Regions from separate parts of the Cellulomonas sp. NS3 genome, predicted to be linked through region 2. Evidence: predicted binding sites of a transcription regulator. Region 2 holds the regulator's gene; the other holds the start of a gene.
The links. Region 2 encodes HspR, which represses chaperone genes until heat shock. Its sites were predicted from a motif close to AAGTTGAGTCNNNNNGACTCAACTT; they were not measured.
Positions count from the first base shown of each region.

Region 1: clpB (ATP-dependent chaperone ClpB) is a predicted target of HspR. The motif match lies at 9,275-9,299, and genes of this name have one in related genera.

Region 1 covers NZ_CP103289.1:4,355,235-4,367,179, reverse strand. Annotated here, with positions in the region: gene NXY84_RS19770 (hypothetical protein) at 1-470, shown strand, start outside; gene NXY84_RS19765 (VOC family protein) at 583-1,374, opposite strand; gene NXY84_RS19760 (UDP-glucose dehydrogenase family protein) at 1,859-3,178, opposite strand; gene NXY84_RS19755 (glycoside hydrolase family 26 protein) at 3,238-4,896, opposite strand; gene NXY84_RS19750 (glycosyltransferase family 2 protein) at 4,889-6,484, opposite strand; gene NXY84_RS19745 (alpha/beta hydrolase) at 6,914-8,002, opposite strand; gene NXY84_RS19740 (GGDEF domain-containing protein) at 8,101-9,243, shown strand; gene clpB (ATP-dependent chaperone ClpB) at 9,404-11,945, shown strand, end outside.
Region 2 covers NZ_CP103289.1:608,610-620,554, reverse strand. Annotated here, with positions in the region: gene NXY84_RS02865 (hypothetical protein) at 1-504, opposite strand, end outside; gene NXY84_RS02860 (heat shock protein transcriptional repressor HspR) at 823-1,257, opposite strand; gene NXY84_RS02855 (DnaJ C-terminal domain-containing protein) at 1,263-2,255, opposite strand; gene grpE (nucleotide exchange factor GrpE) at 2,284-2,943, opposite strand; gene dnaK (molecular chaperone DnaK) at 2,940-4,799, opposite strand; gene NXY84_RS02840 (hypothetical protein) at 5,238-6,116, shown strand; gene NXY84_RS02835 (hypothetical protein) at 6,552-6,935, opposite strand; gene NXY84_RS02830 (hypothetical protein) at 7,765-7,938, opposite strand; gene NXY84_RS02825 (alpha/beta hydrolase) at 8,488-9,237, shown strand; gene NXY84_RS02820 (DUF72 domain-containing protein) at 9,392-10,099, opposite strand; gene NXY84_RS02815 (DUF3140 domain-containing protein) at 10,609-10,947, shown strand; gene NXY84_RS02810 (serine/threonine protein phosphatase) at 10,975-11,945, opposite strand, start outside.

The sequences.
Region 1 (11,945 bases), 1.0 Mb from region 2:
CCCCCGTCGACGGCTCGACGTCCGTGCCGCGCGCCGTCGACGTCTCCCCGTCGCCGACGAGCAGCCCCGACGACCGCGGGGGCGACGGCCGCGACGACGACCGGCGTGGGGAAGACGACGACCCGACGCCCAGCCCGTCCGCGACGCCCACCGTCTCGCCGTCCGCGGTGCCGGGCGCGAGCCCGTCCTCCACGCCGAGCTCCTCCCCGACCCCGACCTCCGGGACCGACGACAGCGACAGGCGCGTCGGCGGGGGGCACGGCTCCGACGACCTGGGCTGGGACGACCACGGCTCCGACGACCGCGGGGACGACTGGGACGACGACTCGCGTGGGCGGGGTTCCGACGACGACCACGACGACGACTCGCGCGGGCGGGGCTCGGACGACGACCACGACGACGACTCGCGCGGTCGGGGCTCGGACGACGAGCACGGCGACGACTCGCGCGGGCGCGGCTCCGACGACTGACCGGCCGCACCGCGCGGGTGTGCTCGGTGGGTGCCCGATCGGTCGGTGCGACCGATCGGCCACCCTCGGGCCGGTGTCCCGTCCCGGAGGGGACCCGCGGCTGCCGGCCAGGTCAGGACGCCGCGGGGATCTCCGCGAGGAGGGCGAACGTCTCGCCGAACCGGCCGTGGAGCACGGCGATGCGTCCGTAGGGCGTGTCCTCCGGTGCGCTCAGCACCGTGCCGCCGAGGCTCGTCGCGAGCGCGGTCGAGGCGTCGCAGTCGAGCACCCCGAAGTACGTGCTCCACGACGGGCGCAGGTCGCCGGTGGGGCTCGGCATGCTCGCGCCGAACTGCCCGATCCCCGCCACCTCCCGGTCGCCGAGCTGGAGGCTCACGTAGTCGAAGCCGGGCCCGCTCATGTCGACGACCTGGTAGTCGAACAGCGACGCGTAGAACGCGCGGGCGGTCGTCGAGTCGGTGCCCATGTGCTCGCTCCACACGACGGCCCCCGGCACCCCGACGACGTCGAACCCGGTGTGCGAGCCGGCCTGCCAGAGCCCGACGACGGCGCCGGTCGGGTCGGCGAGCACGGCCATCGCGCCGAAGCCCATGACCGTCATCGGCGGCATCAGCAGCGTCGCGCCCGCAGCGGTCGCCCGCGCCGCGGCGCCCTCGAGGTCCGAGGCCGCGAGGTACGTCGTCCAGGCCGGCGGCGGGGCCTCCGTGCCCGGCAGGGGCGTCCCGATCCCTGCGGCGGCGTGCCCGTCGAGCGTCGCGGTCGTGTAGTAGCCGGTCTCGGGGGAGCCCTCGTCGAACTCCCAGCCGAGGAGCGGGCCGTAGAACTCCCGTGCGGCGTGCCGGTCCGGCACCATCAGGTCCGCCCAGCCGGGCGTGCCGTCGGGCCAGGGCTCCTCGTGGATCATCGCGTGCTCCTCCGTCGGTCGGTGGGTGCTCGTGGCGCCATCAGACCACCGCGCACCCACGCGCCGAAGAGCCGCCCCGTTGACCAGCACCATCGTGCGCCGCGCCGCGCCGCTCACCCGGCCGCCGCGCGAGTGGTCCCGACCGTCGCGCGCGCCGCCGTCCGGCCCGCCGCGCGCGTCGTGCTCCGAACCGCGGCCGGGGCGGGGGACGCCCCCGGGTACGACGAGGGCGGGCACGACCGACGTGCCCGCCCTCGCCCCGCTGCACGCCCCCCGACGTGCTCGGCTCACCGGCGCGCGACCCCCCTGCTCACGCGCCGGCCACCGGCCTCACCCCTGGTCCTCCTGCAGCACGGGCGGCGGGCCCGGTACGCGGTCGAGAGGCCGCACGACCCCGGGACGCCGTTGTCCCAGGGCCCTGCAGCCGGCCCACAGGGTAGGGCCGGACGTGTCCGGTTGGATGGGCCGGACACGGAACGGGAACTCAGGCGGCGGTGCGCCCGAGACCCCGGAACTCCCAGCCGGCGGCACGCCACTCGGCGGGGTCGAGCTTGCCGCGCGCGTCGATGATGCGCGGGGACGTCGCGACCTTGGCCAGGGCGGCCGGGTCGAGGCTCGTGAACTGCTTCCACTCCGTGAGCATGAGCACCACGTCGGTGCCCTCGACGGCCTCCTCGGCCGACGTCGCGTAGGAGAGGGTCGGGAAGCTCGCCCGCGCCGTGTCGCCCGCCTCGGGGTCGAACACGGTGACCTGCGCGCCGCGCAGGTGCAGCGCCGCGGCCACGTTGAGCGCCGGCGAGTCGCGCACGTCGTCGGTCAGCGGCTTGAACGCCGCACCGAGGACGCAGATGCGCCGGTTGAGCACGGAGCCCCCGAGCGCCTCCATCGTCATGTCGATGACGCGCTCGCGCTGGCCCATGTTGATCTCGTCGACCTGCTGGAGCAGCGCCGCGGCACGGTACGCACCGAGCTCGTTCGAGCGGTGCATGAGCGCACGGATGTCCTTGGGCAGGCAGCCGCCACCGAAGCCGAGACCGGCGTCGAGGAACTGGCGGCCGATGCGGACGTCGTGGCCCAGCGCGTCGGCGAGGACCGTCACGTCGGCGCCCGCGGCCTCGCACACGCCGGCGATCGCGTTGATGAACGAGATCTTGGTCGCGAGGAACGCGTTGGCGGAGACCTTGACGAGCTCGGCGGTCGGGAGGTCCGTCACGACGACGGGCGTGCCCTCGGCGATCGGGCCCGCGTAGACCTGGCGCATGATCGCCTCGGTGCGGGCGTTCGTGCCGCCCAGGACGATGCGGTCGGGGTGCAGCGTGTCGTCGACGGCCTTGCCCTCGCGGAGGAACTCCGGGTTCCACAGGAGGTCGACCTCGATGCCCTCGGGCGTGAGCCCGGCGATCAGCTCGCGCAGGCGGGCCGCGGTGCCGACCGGGACGGTCGACTTGCCGACGATGACGCCGTTCTTCGTGAGGTTCTTCGCGACGGTCGACGTGGCGGCCTCGACGTAGCCGAGGTTCGCCGCGTGGCTCGTCTTCATCTGCGGCGTGCCGACGCAGATGAAGTGCACGTCGCCCCAGCGCGCGGCCTCCTCGAGGTCCGTCGAGAAGGTCAGGCGGCCGGTCGCGAGCTGCTTCTCGAGCAGCTCGGGCAGTCCGGGCTCGAAGAACGGGACCTTGCCCGCGGCGAGCGCGGCGACCTTGTTCGCGTCGGTGTCGACGCCCATGACCTCGAAGCCGAGCTCGGCCATCGAGACGGCGTGCGTCGCGCCGAGGTAGCCGGTGCCGTAGACCGAGATCTTCAGGCCTGCCGGGACGGTGGCGTCGGCCGCGACGGCGGCGACGGTGGTGGCGGTGGACTTGCTCACGGGTTCTCCTCGGGTGCGGTGCTGGCGGTGGCCGACGGGGCCGGTGACGCGCTGGGCGTCGTGACGGGTGCTGCGGGTCGTGCTGCCGCCCGGGCGGCGTCGAGCGGCGCGGAGCCCTCGACGAACCGGGCCAGCGGGTTCGTGATGCCGGCGGTGAACGCCTCGGTCGAGGCGCGGCGCGAGTCGATGCGCCAGTCGTTCGTGACGAGCTCGCCCCGGACCGTCGAGGTCACCGTGAGGTTGAACCACGCGAGGCCGATCACGTCGTCGTTCTCCGGCAGCGTGAGCGCCTCGAACAGCGAGGCGATCCACTGCGGCTTGGTGCCGCCGACCTCGGACGCCCCGATCTCGGCGAGCAGGATCGGCTTGTCCGCGATCGCGCGGAGCTGGTCGAGCGAGCGCCCGAACGTGTAGGCGAACGTCGAGTCGTTGCCCGCGCGGTACGGCGGGCGGTTGTAGCCGGACAGCCCGACCCAGTCGACGTACTCGTCGCCCGGGTACAGGCCCTCGAGCACGCCGGGCGCCTGGAGCGACGCGGGCAGGTTGTTGACGATGTTGGGCGCCCAGACCCACACGACGAGGTCGCCCGCGCCCTCCTGCTCGAAGATGTCGTGCACGTGGCGCCACACGGCCGCGTAGTCCCCGACCCGGTTGCCGTTGATCGGCTCCCCGGTCTGGGTCCGCTCGGACCACGGGTACCAGTCGCCGTTCATCTCGTGGTCGAGCCGGATGCCGAGCGGCAGGCCCAGCGCGGCCACGTCCTGGGCGTACTGGCGCAGGTACGCGTCGTACGCGCCGGGCACGCCCGCCCCGGGGTCACCGAGGATCACGGGCAGCGAGTACGCCGGCTGGTCGAGCTCGTCGTTCGGGGCGTCGCTGGGGTGCGACTCCCACGTGAGCAGCGGCATGAGGCCGCGGTCCCACGCCTTCGTCACGGCGTCGGCGCGGAACGGCTTGTCCCACCCGCTGAACCACCCCACCGTCGTGGGCGTGACGCCGGCCCTCGCCGCGACGTCGTCGAACGTCGCGAAGCTGAACGGCGCCTGCGCGGTGTACAGCCCGAGCTGCCGCCTCGTCGGGTTGACGAGCTCGGCCTTGCTCGGCGCGGTCGGCCGCGTCCTGACCGGCCCCGCCGGACCGGCCGGCTGCGTCGGGTTCCTCGTGTTCGCGGGTCCGGTGCCGGGCTCGCGCGTCGTCCTCGTGGCGCTCGACGAGCTCCCGGCCGACCGCGCGTGTCCTGCCGAGGAACCGTTGGGCGACCCCGTGCCGGCGGCCGCCTTCCTCGCGGCGGCCTCCTGCTGCGCGGCCGCCGACTCCTGCTCGCCCTTGAGGCGAGCAGCCTGCTCCTTGCCGAGCGTCTCGCGCAGGCCCTGGGACTGCGCGCGGCTCTCCGCGAGGTCCTCCCGTGCCGCCGCGAGCTCCCGGGCCAGGCGACGCTCCTCCGCGGAGGGCGTCGCCGCGGCCGCGGCCGCGACCGGCCGGCCGGTGGCCGACACGTCCGGGCTGTTCCACACCGCCAGCGTGACCACGACGAGCGCGGCGACCACGGCGGCGGTCAGGAACCGCCCCCGGGCGGTCAGGCGACCCATCGTGGGAGCCCACCAGGCGCGGCCGAGGGCCGCGGCGGACTCGCTGAGCGAGCGTCGGTCAGACATAGAGGAGCGACTCCAGGGCGAGGATCCCGGCGGCGATGACGTAGGGGATGCCGGCCTTCGGGTTGAGGTGACGACGGCGCGAGCGCTGCGCGGGAGCCGCCGAGGCGGTGCGCACAGGGCGCTCGCGGACGGCCAGCGCGGCGGCACCGGAGTGGGTGTCGACGACGTCGGCCGGCGCGGTGCCGTAGAGCGCGTCGAGCTCACGCATGAGCTCGTCCGACATCGGCTCGATCGGCTCGGTCGTGCCCTGCGGAGCGAGCCGGCGGGGCGTCGGGACCGCGGCCACGGCGGGCGCCGCGGTGCCGGACGTCAGGTTCTCCGCGGAGTCGACCTCGCTCTCGCCACCGGCGTAGGCGCCGGCACGCGTGCCCCACCCGGAGGCGTGCGCCATGCGCAGGAAGCCCAGGAGGCGGATCGGCATGAGGAAGAACGTCGAGACGATGATGAAGACGGGCAGGCGGAAGAAGTCCCCGGGAACCTCCTGCAGGTGGCGGATCTGGCGGATCGCCATCGACAGGACCGACGAGACGACCATGAGGCTCACGACCCAGGCCCAGCCCGCGGTCTGCCCGTACGTCTCGAGGATCGCCTGGTACAGGTTCACGCCGGTGCCGGTCGCGGCGCGGTACAGCCAGCCGCCGAGCGTCCCGACGAGCAGGAACGGCAGGATGATGTCCGCGAGGAAGAACATCGCGAGGACCGGGGCGTGCCCGAGCATCCAGGGAAGCATGCGCAGGGTGTTGTACTGGCTTCCGCGGGCCCAGCGGAGCTGCTGCTTGAAGAGCTTCTTCACCTGCAGCGGGGCGTCCGTGTAGACGAGGCTCGTGTGCTGGTACACCGTGCGGTAGCCGGCCTTGAGCGTGAGGTTCGTGAGCGTCCGGTCGTCGGAGACCTCGAGGAACACGCCCATGAACTTCTGGGTCATGAAGTCGTCCATGACCTTCATCAGGATGTCGCGGCGGAACGCGATCGTGCGGCCCGGGAGGCAGCCGACCTGGCCGAGCACCGACTGCGCGGGCATCGAGTACAGCGAGCGCGAGTTCTCGAGCCAGTCGGCCCAGCGGGTGATCCACGAGCGCTCCGGCTCGAGGATCCGCTGACGGGTGGTCACGCCGCCGACGCGCGGGTCGGCGAACGGCTTGACGAGCTCGCCGAGCGCGCCCGGGGTCCAGATCGTGTCGGAGTCGAGCAGCACGGTGATCTCGTACCGCGACATCTCGGTGCCGATCTTGACGGCGTTGCGCTTGCCCGGGATCGGGGTGTGCACCCAGCGCACGAGCGGGGCGAACTCGTCGCACACGGCCTGCAGGTCCGGGTTGGGCTTGCCGTTGATGACGACGATGACCTCGTCGGGGTTCTGCTCCGTCACGCGGGTCAGCACGTCCCGGAACAGGTCGAGCGGCTCGTCGACGACGGGCACGATGATGCTCGTGCGGGCGTGGTGCTCGGCGGTGAACGGGCGGTAGCGCCGCGAGAGCACCACCTTGGCGACCCAGAGGAGCCACACCAGGGCGGAGAACACCGAGAACAGGTAGATCTCGGCGTGGTCCACCCACATGTGGCGCAGCTGGAGCAGGAAGATGAACATCGAGGTCCTCAGGTGTCGGCGACGTGCGGGCACAGCGGCGCCCGCCCGCGAGGGGCGATCAGCGGTGGACGGCTCAGCCGTCGAGGAGACACGCGAGGGTGTGGGTGGGCGTGCTCGCCCCTGGCACCGACCGGGGGGCTCCCGGACTGCGGCCAGCCCCCTGTGGCTTCGGCACTCGCCGCTCGGTCCCCCGAACGGCTGAAACCAACGGTCACCCGGACGGAGGTGAAAAAGCAAGCCTCCGGAAGTTAATTCTCGTGACGGTGTGACGGAAGCCACTAATGGCTTGCGAAGGTCCTCCGAGAATGTCCGATTAACACGATTCTACGAATGCCCGAATTGCGCGTCCGGAGTCATCGGGACGTGTGTCCGCCTGTCATTGTTGGACGCGCGTCCAGATTTCATCCGGGCGCTCGGGCGCCCTCCGTGCTAGACCGCGCGCACCGGCCCGAGCCGCGCGTCGAGGAACGCGAGGACCTCGGTGAGGTAGCGGCCACGCGCCGGCTCGGGGGACAGCGCGAGGTCGTGCGCGCCGCCCGGCACCGCCACGTACGTGACGTCCGGGCCGAGCCGCGACGCGAGGCCGGCGATGTGCGCGACGTCGAGCACGCTGTCGGTCGTGAGGAGCTGCTCGTGCCAGCGGTCGTGCGGCCCCGTGGCGTCGGACGACAGGACGAGCACCGGGCAGTCGACCGCGAGCCCCCGCGCGACCCGCCGGTGCGCCCGCCGCACCGTGCGCACCCAGCCCGCGCGCGCCGGGAACCCCCGGTGCGGCTTCCAGGTGAGGTCGAACTCCCACTCGCCGCCGCTCGCGGTGTGCAGCGCGGTCCCGTAGTGCTCGCCGATCTTCCCGACGACGAGCCGGGGGGCGGGTCGGCCGACGACGTCGATCACGCGGGTGAGCACCGTCCGCTCGAACCGCGTCCCGCGCAGGTCGAGGTACGGGCTGTTGAGCACGAGCGCGTCCACCGGCCGGCTCGAGCGGCGCGCGTGCGCCCACAGGGACGCGATCAGCCCGCCCGTCGAGTGGCCGAGCACGACGACCTGGTCGTGGTCCTCGCGCAGCACCGCGACCGCCGCGTCGAGCTCCTCCGCGTACGCCGCGAGCTCGGTCACGTAGTTGGGCTCCTGCCACGGCCGCAGCGACCGGCCGTAGCCGCGCAGGTCGAGCGCGTAGAAGTCCTCGCCGTGCGCCGCGAAGGCGTCCCCGACGTGCGCCTGGAAGAAGTAGTCGACGAACCCGTGGAGGTAGAGGACCGCGCGGCTCGACGTGGGCGCCGGGCCGTCGCCGACCGGGTCGACCTCGCGGTGCACGAGCGTCGCGACGGCCTCGCCCTGCGCGTCGGGGCGCAGGTGGATCGTGCGCGCGGTCCAGCCGGCGCCGAGCACGTCGGGGGCGGGCTCGCTGATCGCGACCGGGGGGCGGCCTCCGGCGGGCGTGCTCGACCCGGTGCGCTCGCCGGCACCGGCGGGGGCCGGCGCGTGCGGGTCGTCGGTGGTCTGCGCGTCGTCGGGCATGCGCCGATCGTCGCACGCGGCGCCGCGCGTCCGGTCGCGGGCGGTGACTGCGGCGCGGTGGGCCTCAGCGTTCGGCCGCCGTGGCCGATGGGTCGGGCATGAGCGGGTCCGAGGCCACCGGGACCGCGGCCGGAGGGGACCCGCGCCGTGGCGTCGTCGCGTCGAACCGCGGGCCGGGTGCACCGGGTCCGTCCCGCTCCCCGGAGCCCGGTGTGCTGCGCCTCGCGCGCACCGCCCCCGGGTGGATGCGCCGCGGGGGGCTCGCCGTGCTGGGCGGCCGGGTCCTGCTGCTGGCGGCCGGAGCGATCGTCGTGCTGGCCTCGCCGTTCCTGCACCTGACGCCGGGCATGACCCGGGCGCTCGGGCTCGTCTCCGTGGGCATGCTCGCCGTCGTCGCGGCGGTGCGGCTCGTCCCGTGGGAGCGGCTGCACCCCTCCGCCGCGGTCGTCTTCCCCGTGGCGAACCTCGTCGCGGTGGGCGTGCTCGGGCTCACGAGCGGCCGCAGCCAGATCGCGTACGCCGGCGTGCTGACGCTCTCGTTCGTGTACGCGGGGGTGTTCCTGCCCGTGCGCGTCGGCCTGCTGCTCGTGCCGCTCGCGTGGGGGGCGTACTGCGCGATGGTCCCGCAGGTCGACGCAGTCGTGGTCGTGCGCCTCGCGATCAACGCCGCGGTGTGGGTCGCGGTGATGTACGCGCTCGCGGCGATGACGGCGTACCAGCGCGCGGTCGCCGACCAGCTCGCGACCGCGACCCGGACCGACGCGCTGACGGAGCTCGGCAACCGCCGTGGCCTGGACCAGCGCCTCGCCCGGCTCGCCCCGGAGGACACGGTCGTCGTGTGCGACCTCGACCACTTCAAGGACGTCAACGACCGCGACGGCCACGCCGCGGGCGACGAGGTGCTCGGGCGCTTCGCCGCCGTCGTGCAGGGCGTGCTCGGCCCGGACGACTACGCCGCGCGCTACGGCGGCGAGGAGTTCGTGCTCGTGCTGCACCGGGCGGCGGCCGACGACGCGACCGCGCTGCTCGGCGCGCTGCGCGACCGGTGGCTCGCGACGGGTGCCGACGTGACGTTCTCGGCGGGCATCGCGCGCACCGACGGCAGCCACGCGCCGCAGCAGGTGCTCGCGGCGGCCGACGTCGCGCTCTACGAGGCGAAGGCCGCGGGCCGCGACCGCTTCCGCACCGCGCCGTGCCCGGGGTCGCTGCCGTCGGTGCCGACGCAGCGCACCGGCGACTGAGCCGGCGGACGGCCAGGGGGGTCGCGATCCAGACTTGAGCGGAATAGGCTCAACTCTGGACGGGTTGCACCTCGCAGAACCCCTGCGGGCGGGCAGCGGCCCGGCCGCCCAGACCCGTACGCACCCGCGCAGCACCACAGCACGACCCCGGAGGCACCACGTGGACGCCAAGCTCACGACCAAGTCCCAGGAGGCCCTCGGCGACGCCATCCAGCAGGCGTCCGCCGCCGGCAACCCCCAGCTCGAGCCCGCGCACCTGCTCAGCGCGCTGCTCGCCCAGCAGGGCGGCGTCGCCAACGCGCTGCTGGACGCCGTCGGCGCCGACCGCGGCGCCCTCGGCCGCTCGGTGCGGGCGTCGCTCGTCGGCCTGCCCGCCGCGAGCGGCTCCGCCGTCGCCCAGCCGACCGCCTCCCGCGCGACCGCCGCCGCGATCGACGCCGCGTCGTCGGAGGCCCGCGCGCTCGGCGACGACTACGTCTCGACCGAGCACCTCCTCCTCGGCCTCGCCGCGGGCCAGTCCGGCGTCGCGGACGCGCTGCGCGCCCAGGGGGCGTCCCGCGACGCCCTCGCCGCCGCGCTGCCGTCCGTGCGGGGCACCGGGCGCGTGACCAGCCCCAACCCGGAGGGCACCTTCAAGTCGCTCGAGCAGTACGGCGTCGACCTCACCGCCGCCGCGCGCGACGGCAAGCTCGACCCCGTGATCGGCCGCGACTCGGAGATCCGCCGGGTCGTGCAGGTGCTCTCCCGCCGCACCAAGAACAACCCCGTGCTGATCGGCGAGCCCGGCGTCGGCAAGACCGCCGTCGTCGAGGGCCTCGCGCAGCGCATCGTCGCGGGCGACGTCCCCGAGTCCCTGCGCGGCAAGCGGCTCGTCTCGCTCGACCTCGCGGCGATGGTCGCGGGCGCCAAGTACCGCGGCGAGTTCGAGGAGCGGCTCAAGGCCGTCCTGGAGGAGATCCGGTCCTCCGAGGGCGAGGTCGTGACGTTCATCGACGAGCTGCACACCGTCGTCGGCGCTGGGGCGTCCGAGGGCAGCATGGACGCGGGCAACATGCTCAAGCCCATGCTCGCGCGCGGCGAGCTCCGGCTGGTCGGCGCGACGACGCTCGACGAGTACCGCGAGCGCATCGAGAAGGACCCGGCGCTCGAGCGGCGGTTCCAGCAGGTCTTCGTCGGCGAGCCGTCGGTCGAGGACTCGATCGCGATCCTGCGCGGCCTCAAGGAGCGCTACGAGGCCCACCACAAGGTCACGATCTCCGACGCCGCGCTCGTCGCCGCCGCAACGCTCTCCGACCGCTACATCGCCGGGCGCCAGCTCCCCGACAAGGCCATCGACCTGGTCGACGAGGCCGCGAGCCGCCTGCGCATGGAGCTCGACTCCTCGCCCGTCGAGATCGACGTGCTCCAGCGGGCGGTCGACCGGCTGACGATGGAGGAGCTCACGCTGGCAGGCGCGGACGATCCCGCGTCGGTCGAGCGGCTCGAGAAGATCCGCGCCGACCTCGCCGACCGCCGCGAGGAGCTCGCGTCGCTCACCGCCCGGTGGGAGAAGGAGAAGGCGGGCCACAACCTCGTCGGCGACCTCAAGGCGAAGCTCGACGAGCTGCGCAGCGCCGCCGACAAGGCCCAGCGCGAGGGCGACCTCGCCACGGCCGGCCGCATCCTCTACGGCGAGATCCCGACCGTCGAGAAGGAGATCGCCGCGGCCGAGGAGCGCGAGCAGCAGGGGGCCCTGGACGACGGCACCGCCGGCCCCGCGCCCGCCCCGATGATCGCCGACAAGGTGGGCCCCGACGAGGTCGCCGAGGTGGTCTCCGCGTGGACCGGCATCCCCGCCGGGCGCCTGCTCGAGGGCGAGAGCGCCAAGCTCCTGCGGATGGAGGACGTGATCGGCGAGCGGCTCATCGGGCAGCGCCCGGCGGTCGCGGCGGTCTCCGACGCGGTGCGCCGCGCGAGGGCCGGGATCTCCGACCCCGACCGTCCGACGGGCTCGTTCCTGTTCCTCGGCCCGACCGGTGTCGGCAAGACCGAGCTCGCGAAGGCGCTCGCGGACTTCCTGTTCGACGACGAGCGCGCGATCGTGCGCATCGACATGTCGGAGTACTCGGAGAAGCACGCGGTCGCCCGGCTCGTCGGCGCCCCGCCCGGGTACGTCGGCTACGAGGAGGGCGGCCAGCTCACCGAGGCGGTGCGGCGCCGGCCCTACTCGGTCGTGCTGCTCGACGAGGTCGAGAAGGCGCACCCGGAGGCGTTCGACATCCTGCTCCAGGTGCTCGACGACGGGCGCCTCACCGACGGCCAGGGGCGGACGGTCGACTTCCGCAACGTCATCCTCGTGCTGACGTCGAACCTCGGCTCGCAGTTCCTCGTCGACCCGCTGCTCGACCCCGACGCCAAGCGCGACGCCGTGATGAGCGCGGTGCGGTCGGCGTTCAAGCCGGAGTTCCTCAACCGGCTCGACGACGTCGTGCTGTTCGACCCGCTGACCATCGGCGAGATCGGGCGCATCGTCGAGATCCAGGTCGTCGCCCTGGCCGCGCGCCTCGCCGACCGCCGGCTCACGCTCGACGTGACGCCCGCAGCGCGCGAGTGGCTCGCGATCGAGGGGTTCGACCCCGCCTACGGCGCCCGGCCCCTGCGCCGGCTCGTGCAGAAGGAGATCGGCGACCGGCTCGCGCGGATGCTGCTCGGCGGTGAGGTGC
Region 2 (11,945 bases):
GTTCAGCACGCTCGACCGCGGCGGCTGCGGCGTGAACGGGTTGTCGTCGAGCGCGATGAAGCTCGACGGTGCCGTGCCCTGCGTCGCCGTCACGTTGAGGACGACCGCGGTGACGTCCTCGCCCCGGCCGCCGACCCCGAGCCCCACGATCTCGAAGGGCCGGGACTCGCCCTGCGGTATCGGTCGACCGTCGAGGCGGGTGTCGAGCACGCGGCTCGGCGGCACGGGCACGAACCGGCCCGCGGGCTGCAGCCCGATCGTCAGCCGGCGCACGCCCGTCTCCTGGGTGGCGAAGAAGAGCTCTGAGTCCCACAGGTAGGTCGCCGACGGCGCGTACCTCGACGCGTAGCGTCCCGTCGGGTCGGTGGCTCGGACGGCGAGCGCCTGGGTGACCTCGCACGGGATCGTGACCGAGTACGCGCCGCCCGCGTCGGTCACGTCGGTGCCGACCAAGGTCCCGTTCGTGCGCACGACCTCGACCGTCATGCCGGGGAGCGCCGTCACCCTCCCGTTGTACCGGTCGACCACACGGCCCTCGACGGAGGAGCAGCCGGCGGAGGCGGCGGACGGGGCGACGCCCAGGCCCGCGCCCAGGAGCAGGAGAGCTCCCGCCAGACCGACCGAACGGCGAACGGCACGACGCACGCGCATGAGGCTCCCCCTGGATGCCACGGGGGAACGGCCCGCGCCCGGCGCCGCACGACGGGCGCGCTCGAGACCCTAGCGGGAAGCGCCTGCCCAGGGTGCCGACTTTTCCAGCCGTTCACCCGACGGCCGCGCCGTCCCCCCGGCACCCGCTCGGCAGCCGTGGAGCCCGCGCCCTCAGGGCCCGCTCGGCCGCCAGAGCACGAGCGCCCCCGGCGTCGCCGTGAGCTCGCCCCGCACGGTGCGCGGGCCCGGCGGGCGCTGCCCCGGACGGACCGCGACGACGTCGCCCGACGGTGCCGCGGTGAACACGCGGCGGCCCGGCTCGGTGAACGCGCGCAGGTACTCGACCTGCCGCTGGAGCCGGTCCACCTGCTGCTCGAGCTCGAGGATGCGCTTGATGCCCGCGAGGTTGACGCCCTCGTCCTGCGAGAGCCGTTGCACCTCGCGGAGCGTCGCGATGTCGCGCAGCGAGTACCGCCGGCCCCGCCCGCGCGTGCGCCCGGGCGAGACGAGGCCGAGCCGGTCGTACTGGCGGAGCGTCTGCGGGTGCATGCCCGCGAGCTCGGCCGCGACCGAGATCACGTAGACCTGCGCGTCCTCGGAGACCATCGGCCTCACTCCCGGGCGCGCGCCAGCAGGTCGGCGCGCGGGTTCTCGCCCGACGTGGCGACGCCGAACGCCATGACGGCCTCGCGCGCGGCGCCCGTGAGGCGCTGCGGGACGACGACCTGGACGGTCACGAGCAGGTCGCCCGTGCCGGACGGCGTCGTGACGCCCTTGCCCTTGACGCGCAGGGTCCGCCCCGACGGCGTGCCCTCGGGGACCTTGACCCGCACGGTGCTGCCGTCGAGCGTCGGGACGTCGACCTGCGCGCCGAGCGCGGCCTCGTCGAAGGCGACCGGGACGGTGACGCGCACGTTGCTGCCCTCGAGCGCGAACACCGGGTGCGGGGTCACGCGGACGGTGACGACGAGGTCGCCCGCCGGTCCGCCCTGCTCCCCGGGCCGGCCCTTGCCGCGCAGCCGGATCTTCTGCCCGTCCTTCACGCCGGCGGGGATGCGGGCGTTGACGACACGGCCCTCGACGTCGAGAGAGACCGTCGAGCCGGTCGCCGCCTGGCGGAACGGCAGCGTCGTGACCGCGGAGAGGTCGGCGCCCTGCCGGGGCCCGCGCGACGGTGTGAACCCGCCACCGCCGCCTGCGCCGCCGCCGAAGAGGCCGCCGAGCAGGTCCTCGAAGTTGGTGCCGCCGGGCGCGCCGCCGGTCTGCTGGAAGCGGACGCGCTGACCCTGCGTCGCACCGCCGAACATCCCACCGAACAGGTCCTCGAACCCGGCGGAGCCGCCGGCGCCCGGCGCGAACCGGGCGCCGCCGGCCATCGCGCGCAGCTGGTCGTACTGCGCGCGCTGCTCGGTGTCGGAGAGGACGGCGTACGCCTCCCCGACCTCCTTGAACTTCGCCTCCGCGCGCGCGTCACCCGGGTTGTGGTCCGGGTGCATGTTGCGCGCGAGCTTGCGATACGCCTTCTTGATCGTGGCGGCGTCCGCGTCCTTGGGGACGCCGAGCACGGCGTAGAAGTCCTTCTCGAGCCAGTCCTGGCCGGTCACGGCGCCTCCCTTCCTCGTCTGCGGACGCTCAGGCGTCCGGGTCGATCACGGCGACGCGCACGGGCCGGAGCACGCGCTCGCCGATGCGGTACCCCGGCTGGAGCACCGTGCCGACCGTGGGCTCGGTGACGTCCGCCGAGTGCGAGTGCATGAGCGCCTCGTGCACCGTCGGGTCGAACACCTCGCCCTCGGCGCCGAACCGCTCGATCTTGAACCGCGCGAGCGTCGACTCGAGCTTCTCGGCGATCGACAGGAACGGGCCCTGCAGGTCGCCGTGCTGCCGGGCGAGCGCGATGTCGTCGAGGACCCCGATGAGGGCCTCCGCGACGTCCGCGACACCCTGCTCGCGTGCGACGAGGGCCTCGGCCTTCGACCGCTTCACGTAGCCCGAGTACTGCTGCTCGAGGTTGTAGTAGGCCGCGTTGCGCCGCTGGAGCTCGTCGAGCCGCTCCGCCGCGAGCGCCTCGGCCGCCGCGACGGCACCGGTGTCGGGCGTCTCGAAGTCGAGGTGCGCGACGGGGTCGTCGGCTCCTCCGCCGGCGGCCGCAGCCTCGGCCTCCTCGGCCGGGGTCGGCTCCCGCAGCAGGCCCGTCTCCGGGTCGATGCGGCGCTTGTCGGTGAACCGGGGGGCGCCCTCCGCGGGGTCGGGCTCGCCCGACCCCGCGTGGCGTGCGTTCTCGTTCGTCACTTGCGCTCGTCCTCGTCCACGATCTCGGCGTCGACGACGTCCTCGTCCGCCGGGGCGTCACCCGCGGGGGCACCCTCGGCCGGCGCGCCCTGGGCGTCCGCGGCGGCGTTCGAGGCGTAGATCGCCTCGCCGATCTTCTGGCTGACGGTCGCGAGGTTGGCCTGCTTGGCCTTGACCTCGTCGAGGTCGGTGCCCTCGAGCGCGGTCCGCAGCTCCGTGATCGCGGCCTTCACCTCGGTCGAGACCTCCTCGGAGACCTTGTCCGCGTTGTCGGCGAGGACCTTCTCGGTCGAGTAGACGAGCTGCTCGGCGGAGTTGCGGGTCTCGGCCTCCTCGCGGCGGGCCTTGTCCTCGGCGGCGTGCGCCTCGGCCTCCTTGACCATGCGGTCGATCTCGTCCTTCGGCAGCGCCGAGCCACCGGTGATCGTCATCGACTGCTCCTTGTTCGTGCCGCGGTCCTTCGCGGACACGTGCACGATGCCGTTCGCGTCGATGTCGAACGTGACCTCGATCTGCGGGACGCCACGCGGCGCCGGCGCGATGCCGGTCAGCTCGAACGTGCCGAGCGGCTTGTTGTCCCGCGCGAACTCGCGCTCGCCCTGGAACACCTGGATCAGCACGGACGGCTGGTTGTCGTCGGCCGTCGAGAAGATCTCGCTGCGCTTGGTCGGGATGGCCGTGTTGCGCTCGATGAGCTTGGTCATCACGCCGCCCTTGGTCTCGATGCCGAGGCTCAGGGGCGTGACGTCGATGAGCAGGACGTCCTTGCGCTCACCCTTGATGACACCGGCCTGCAGCGCGGCGCCGACGGCGACGACCTCGTCCGGGTTGACGCCCTTGTTGGGCTCCTTGCCACCCGTGAGCTCGCGCACGACGTCCGCCACGGCGGGCATGCGGGTCGAGCCGCCGACGAGGACCACGTGGTCGATGTCGGAGAGCTTGATCCCGGCGTCGCGGATGACGGCCTGGAACGGCGCCTTGGTCCGCTCGAGCAGGTCCGCGGTCATCTGCTGGAACTGCGCGCGGGTCAGCTTCTCGTCGAGGTGGATCGGGCCGTTCTCGCTCATCGACAGGTACTGCATCGAGATGTTGGTGCTCGTCGCCGAGGAGAGCTCCTTCTTCGCCTGCTCCGCGGCCTCGCGCAGACGCTGCAGCGCGATCTTGTCCTTCGACAGGTCGACGCCCGAGGAGTTCTTCACCTGCTTGATGAGGTGCTCGACGATGCGGTTGTCCCAGTCGTCGCCACCGAGGCGGTTGTCGCCGGACGTCGCACGGACCTCGATCGTCGAGAAGTCATCGTCCTTGCCCACCTCGAGGAGGGACACGTCGAACGTGCCGCCACCGAGGTCGAAGACGAGGATGAGCTCGTCCTCCTTGCCCTTGTCGAGCCCGTACGCGAGGGCCGCGGCCGTCGGCTCGTTCACGATGCGCAGGACGTTGAGGCCCGCGATCTGGCCGGCGTCCTTGGTCGCCTGGCGCTCGGCGTCGTTGAAGTAGGCGGGGACCGTGATGACCGCGTCGGTCACCGGCTCGCCCAGGTACTCCTCGGCGTCGCGCTTGAGCTTGCCGAGCACGCGCGCGGAGATCTCCTGCGCGGAGTACTTCTTGTCGTCGATCGCGACCGACCAGTCCGTGCCGACGTGGCGCTTCACGGAGCTGATGGTGCGGTCGACGTTGGTGACGGCCTGGCGCTTGGCGACCTCGCCGACCAGCACCTCGCCCGTCTTGGAGAAGGCGACCACCGACGGCGTCGTGCGGGCGCCCTCGGCGTTCGCGATGACGGTGGGCTCGCCACCCTCGAGGACGGCGACCACCGAGTTGGTGGTACCCAGGTCGATCCCGACTGCTCGTGCCATGTGCGTGTGCCTCTTCCTTCGGTGGTCCTGCTGCTGCGGTTCGTGTCGTGCTCGCGGCGGCGTGTGCTCGCCCGGTGGCGCCGGTGGGGGCGCACAGCCAGGCGGCGGGCCGTCTTGAGCCTGCTGCGCTCAAGTCTGCGCCGCGGCGGGGTGGTGCGCAAGTCCGCGGCGGTGGGGTTGAGCCTGCTTGACTCAACTTAGGCGCCGGCGGAGATGTTCCCGCTTCGGTGCCACCAGCCACGATGCCCACTGCGGGTGTGCTCGGCTCTGGGGTGCCCTGTCGCACGTCGCTCGTGCCGAGCCCTTGACGCAGACGCGCTCAGCAAGCGCGCGAGCGGCGCCAGGCTTGTTCGAGCATCCCGGGCCGAGCACCATGGTGAGTGCCGGGGTCGTCCATGCGTGGTTGCGATCGGGCACCGGCTGCCAAGGGGGCCCACGATGTCCGCTGCCGCGAATTTCGTTCGAGTGCTCGGGGTGCTCGTCGCCGCGCTGCTCTCTGTGGCAGCCGTCGCGCCGCCCGCGACCGCCGACGACTTGTGGACGAAGTGCTCAGGAACGCTCCGGGACGTGCATCTCGCGTACGTGTACGTGGTCAGCGGAGAGGCGTGCACGCTCGACCACGTCTTCGCCTCGACGCTCAGCGTCGGGTCAGGCGCCTCCGCCACCCTCCGGAGCAGCGAGGTGTACTCGCGCACCTCCGTGAACGGTGAGCTGTTCGCCGATGCCACCACCTTCGGCACGATCGATCTGAACCACGCGGCACTCGTCAGGATCGACCGCGCGACAGTGCGAGGCTCGATCCACGCGGCTGTCGGCACCTTCGCGCTCGACGGGGTCACGATCGGCGGTGATCTCCACGTCCGGGCCGGCGACACGGTGCTCGAGACCGGCTTGGCCCTGCAGCTGGACGACGTCCGGGTCAGGGGCTCAATCACCTCGGACGGCCTCCAGGTCACCGCCTCCGACCTGACGGTCGCCGGGGACGTGCTCGTGGCCGACGCCGTGCTGCCCCCGCGCCAGACGCTCGGCGTCTCGTTGTGCGGCGTCGACGTCGCCGGCGAGCTCCGGGTTGCGCGGAGCCACTGGATCGTCAGCGTGGGTGCGCACCCGTACGGCGACCCCATCTTGTGCGACCCGGCTCGAAGTCCCAGCACCGTCGGAGCGCTGACGTTCGCCGACAACCCGCACTCGATCGCGGTCGCGGGCACGACGGTGGCGGGCGACCTGGTCTGCCGCGGCAACACCGGGCCGCGCGGTGTCCAGACAGCGACCGTCCAGGTCGGCGGCGCGCGCGTGGGACAGTGCGCACCGTCATAAGTCGTCGTCGGTGACGGCAAAGAGAAGATGCGGACGAGTACGTGAGATGACGCTCGGCGACAGGTGGGGAGCCCGTCGGCCCCGCGGCCGCCGGCGACCTCTTGCCCCTCTTGGTCTCATCAGGGCCCTCGCATACGGCGGCGTCGTCGGCCCGGAGCGAGCCGGAGTGCTGTGGGTCGCCACGAGGGTTGCAGGGCCTCCGAGGCTCGTGACGGTCGCCATCCGCGGTCGCGCTGCACCGCGCCGGGCGGGCAGGCCCGTTCGAGTCGCTGCTGCGACGGGTGGCGTACGGCCGACCGGGCAAGGTGAGCCCGCGGACGCCCGCCGACCGCCCTCCGCCGCGGGTCTGAGCCCGGGGAGGGCCCGGGGGTGTGAACGCCCCCGGGCCCCAGGCCCTGGCCCAGCAGCGCTGGTCGCAGTGCGCCCCCCCGAAGATCAGGTGCGGTCGTACTGCATCGACCCGGAGTACTGCGCCTGCTGCGGGCCGCCCAGACTCCACACCACGACCTGCCAGGTGATGCGCTGACCTTCGGCGTATGCGAGGTCACAGGTCTTCACGCTGTTGTCACCGTTGGAGTTGTCGCAGAAGTGCGTCGGTCCGTTGTTGACCTGCCACGCCACGGACACGGACCGGCTGTCGCTCTCGTCGTCCCAGACCCTGAAGATCTCGCCATCGCTCGTGAACGTGGCGTGCCCCAGCCGGTTGGGAAAGAACCCGTACACGTTCGAGCTCGAATCCGCGCTCGCGGACTGGGCGCCGATCGTCACGAGCGCGCCGGTGACGATGCCGACCATGATGGTGCGGACAGATGCCTTCACGTGATCCCCCTTGCTCACGAGTCCCCCAGACCTGTCGCCCGTGGGTGACAGGTCTGATCCTGGCTCCTCGAGAAGAGGACCGGCAAGAGGGAAGAGGACAGGGTGAGCAGCGACGACATCGGGGCCCACCTTCAGCTCTGGGACCCGTACCGCGAGGTCACGCACGAGGTCGACAACGGATGCACCACTCTCTGGATGCCGGACCGTCGCATGAACGTGATCGTCTGCGACTGGGTGTACAGCGTGCGGAACGGCGCGCGTGTCCCCATCAACTGCAACCACTGGGAGAGCCCTCCCCGGCCACAGTGCCGGGCCTCCCGCCTCCCGCCGGCGTCGGGCTGGGTGCCGTCTGCGCGAACGCTTCGATCGGCTGGAGCACCTCAGCGGGTTCGGACCTCTGACCCCGAGCACGCCTCGCGCCTCGTGCTGAGAGAACTGACCCGCGGGTGAAGGAGGCAGCAGGCAGTTGTTCGCCGCGTGGAGCGGACGCGGCGGGGCCGCATCGCACCGAGGATCCGGACACGAAGTTGAGACGGCGAACGTCTCACGCTCCCGTAGGTGCGAGCGTCAGAGCGCCCGGCCTCGGACGAGTCCGGTGAGTTCCTACAGTCGTGGGTGTGGGACCTCGTTCTACCTGTCCGAATCCCAGCGACCTGTCCGGCAGATGTCCGGGCGTCCCGACCTCCCTGTCCTCGTGCAGGCCCCGCGGCGGGACGCCGGCCATACGCATCGGACAGTATTGGCGTCGCGCAGGCACCGCCGACCGGCTCGTCGACGGGGACACCCGCCTCGACCAGGAGTTCCCGCTCCATGTCGATGACGTGAAACCTCAGGACGGCGGCGCAGCGACGTCCGTCCCGCGCGCTGCGAGCCACCCGACGATCTCGGGGATGCGGTCGGCGAGCTGGTCGATCGTCGTCATCGTCACCGCACGGCGGATCCCGACGTACGGCTGGGCGTCACGCCACCGAACCTCGGGCTCTCGCCGCATCCGCTGCGTCACGTGGCAACCTTCCGTCGGTTCCTCCCGCCGCTCCCGGTGCCGAGCCGTGCCATCGTCGCACCGCCTCCGACAGCGTGCGGTACCTCGCCGTCCTGAGGATTCGGACACCTAGGTGAGACGCGCGCCGTGTCCACCTCGTCGTCCCACCGCAGGTCAGTGTGTCGGGCTCCGGACACGTCCGATGAGTTCCTCCACCACCTCCCGCGCCTGGTGATGGCCGCCCGGTGTCGCGGGCCGGGAAGACGCATGATGCCCTCGGCAAGCAAGACGACCTGTCCGTGGCGCTACTACCGTGACGACGTCGGGGGGTCCGGGCGGAGAGGCAGCCGCTCAGATCGCCCGGCCGGGCAGCAGCCGGTCACCTCGACCCGCCGGGCGCGCCGCCAGAGCCCGGGCAGGTGGCCAGCCCGTCGCGCGTCGTGTTCCCAGGAGGTCCTCGTGACTCGGCCGGGCCAGTCCGAGCGGATGCCGCGGAGCCTCGCGCGCCGACTGGGGCGCGGCGTCACCGTGGTCCTCGCCTGTGCCCTGGTGCTGGTCACACTGGTGGTCGTGCTGCAGCGAGCGCTCATCTACGTCCCGGACCGGACCGACGTCGGTTCGGTCGCGGACCGCCTGCCGGGTGGGAGAGACGTCACCCTGCGGACCGAGGACGCGCTCGAGCTGACGGCGTGGCTCGTCCCGCCGAGCGGTGCGGACCGGGACGTCGCCGTCCTGTACCTGCCGGGCAACGGCGGCAACCGGCTCGGTCGGCTGGACGTCGCGCGGGAGATCGCGAGCCGAGGGTTCACGGTGCTGCTGCTGGAGTACCGGGGGTACGGCGGCAACCCGGGTCGGCCGAGCGAGGAGGGCCTGGCGCTCGACGCCCGTGCGGCGGCCGCCGCGCTCCGCGCGGAGGGCTTCGAGCCGGGCCGGACCTTGTACGTCGGGGAGTCGATCGGGACCGGCGTGGCGTCGCGGCTGGTCACCACGGACCCGCCCGCCGGTGTGCTGCTGCGGTCACCGTTCCCGTCGCTCGTCGACGTGGCGCGGGCGCAGCTGCCGTTCCTGCCCGTCGGGCTGGTCCTGCGCGACCGGTTCCCGAGCGCGGAGCACCTGTCCGGCAGCGAGGTCCCGGTGCTCGTGCTGCACGGCACCGCCGACGACGTGGTGCCGTCCCGGCTCTCGGCCGAGCTCGCGTCACAGGTGCGCAACCTGCAGGGCGAGGTCGTGGTGCCGGGCGCGGGGCACAACGACCGCATCTGGTTCGGCCCTTTCCTGGCCGACGCCGTCGTCGACCTCGCGGATGCGGTCGTCGAGTAGGTCCGGGCGATCCTCGTGGTTCGCCGTGCCCCGCTGGCCGCACGAACGTCGACGCGCTCCTGCAGACCGCGGCGGGTGTCCAGTCGACCTGGCCGTCCCCGCCGGCTTCGCCAGCTGGAGCCAGTACCGCGATGCCGTAGGCACCTGACTCTGATCAGAGCAGAGCGACGAACCGCTCTGCATCGCCGACGCGGGGCAGGTTGTTGAACATGACGTAGGGCGACGGTCGGCCGTCGACCAGGTCGCGGAGCCGGCGCAGCTCGTCGTCCGTGTGGACGTGACGCGAGCCGTCGGTGCCGTGCAGGCGGTAGTAGGTGCGCTCGGGCGTCACGGTGTCGGTCTGCATCGGGTCGACGACGTGAACGAGATCCAGCTCGGCGCAGAGCTCCGTGAGCAGCTCCGTGGGCCACTCACCACGCGGTTCCCACAGCAGCCGCCCCGCTGGCCGCTCCACCTGCGACATGAAGCTGCGCAGCCGTCCGACGTTGTCGGCCGTCGGGCGAAAGCTCTTCGGACACTGGAGCAGCACGGCGGTGGCCTGCAGGATCCGGGCGCACTCGAGGGTCCGCTGCCATCCCGCGAGGACCGGAGGCGTGGTCCGGAACGCTCCGACCTGCCCACGGGCGCTGTCCGGCAGAGGCTGCTTCAGTCGCCGGTAGGTGGGGCTGTTGGACTCGTGGGTGACGATCTGCCACGCCTTGATCGTGAACTCGAAAGCGGCCGGAACCTGGGCTCGCCAGCGCATCAGCACGGCGTCGGACGGCGGTTCGTAGAACGTGTGCTGCACCTCGACGACGGGGAAGCGACGTACGTACGACGCCTGGGAGACCGTCCAACCACACAGCCCGACGACCACCTCCACGTGCCTATCCGTCCCAGGTGAAGCGCGCTGAGACCAACGCCGTGAGCAGCATGATCCATGTGGCCATGGAACCGATCCTCCCAGGAGCGAACCGCCCCGGTTCAGCGGAGGCCCGGCTCCGTGGCGCTGACGGTGGTCGGCGGACGGGGAGCAAGGGCGACTCGTCACCGAGCATCTCGCTGGGGTCGACGCCGCGCCAGCCGGGTGCGACTACCTCGAAGGGTCGGGCGCCGTCCACCAGGGATCGTCACGACCGGGCAGTCCGGTCGGTCGTCGATCACCTGAACCGTCCCGCTGGACCGTGCCAGCCGGCCTGCACGGTGGACCGACGCCAGGTCGAGCCTCCCGATGGAGGCTCGACCTGCGGTCGGTCGGCAGCGCGGATCCGCACATGCGGAGCCCCGGCTCCAGCGAGCGGCGGCGGCAGCGGTGGTTCACCATCGGAGACGACGGGAGCAGCCTCGAGCCTGCGACACCTTCTCGACCGACGACCTGTGAGGAGCGCACGCATGGCACAGACGGACGACGTGGTCGCCGAGATCTGGGACGACTGGCAGGCCGCGGTGACGATGACCCCCGCGGCGCTCGAGCGGTGGCTGGAGACCGAGGAGTCCCGGTCGGTCGGCGACACGGGCGGCGACGGCGAGTCGACGGGTCACCGGTCCGGGCGCCGCATCGTCGAGATCCTGCGCACGAACAAGACGGACCTCACGGCCGACGACGCCGCGCACATGCGGAAGGTCGTCGGGTACGTGCACCGGCACCTCGCGCAGCGGCCCGACGGTGACGTGACGGACACCCCGTGGCGGTGGTCGCTCATGAACTGGGGGCACGACCCTCTCGGCTGAGCCGGGCGCACGCGGCGACACGACGCGCTAGACGCCCGTGTACTGCGCGTGGACGTCGCCGTCGACGAGGCGCCAGCAGAAGTCGTTCATCCGGGCCGCAGCGAGAGCGTGCCGGTCGAGGACGCCCGCGACCGCGGCCGGCACGTCCCGCGGGACGTGCCCGTCCGCCCACCGACGCACGTACGCGTTGCGGGCGACCGGACCACCGCTGGCCGGCATCGGCACCCCGCACACCGTGGTGACGAGCCAGTTCACCAGTCGCATCGCCGCGTAGTCGGCGTCGTGGTGGACGTTGCGCGCGACGAAGTCACGTTCGGGCTCGGACAGGTCGAAGCGTGGCGACGTGGCCAGCCCGAAGTCGACGAGGTAGATCCGCTCGTCGTCGGCCCGCATGTTCCCGAAGTGCCCGTCCAGGTGCAGCAGCTCTCGGCTCCGCAGGAACGCGACGGCCTCGACAAGGTGCCGTTCGATCTCCTCGGCGCGGCCCACCGGGTCGCCCAGCCAGTCGGGCAGGCGTCCGGGCAGGTGCTCGAGGAACAGCGCGAGGCTGAACCTGGCAGCCGCGAGCTCCTCGAAGCGGGCCCGCACGGCGGGGTCGCCCTCGAACTGCGCGACGACCGCCTCGACGTCCCGGTGCTCGTCGGCGACGGGTGGGCGGCCCGGGAGCACGCGCCAGTGGTGCAGCAGGGCGAAGCACTCGGACGCACCGGCGAGCACCCCCTCGGTGACGGTCAGGTTGGCGGCGAGCTCGCGCCACGCGCCGAAGCCCGGGCCGGCGAGGGGGTGCATGCCGTACTGGCAGGCGGTCGGCAGGCCGAACAGGTTCGCCGTGCTGTGCGGGTGCGCGAGCTCGCGGTCGGTGAGCGGGACGCGCTTCACGAACACCGGGACACCGTCGACGTCGACCACCGAGGAGCCACCGCCCACTCCCACGGCGCTGTCGGACGCACCGCGGAGCAGCGCTGCCAGCTCGTCGTCGTCTCGGGCGGCGAGGGAAG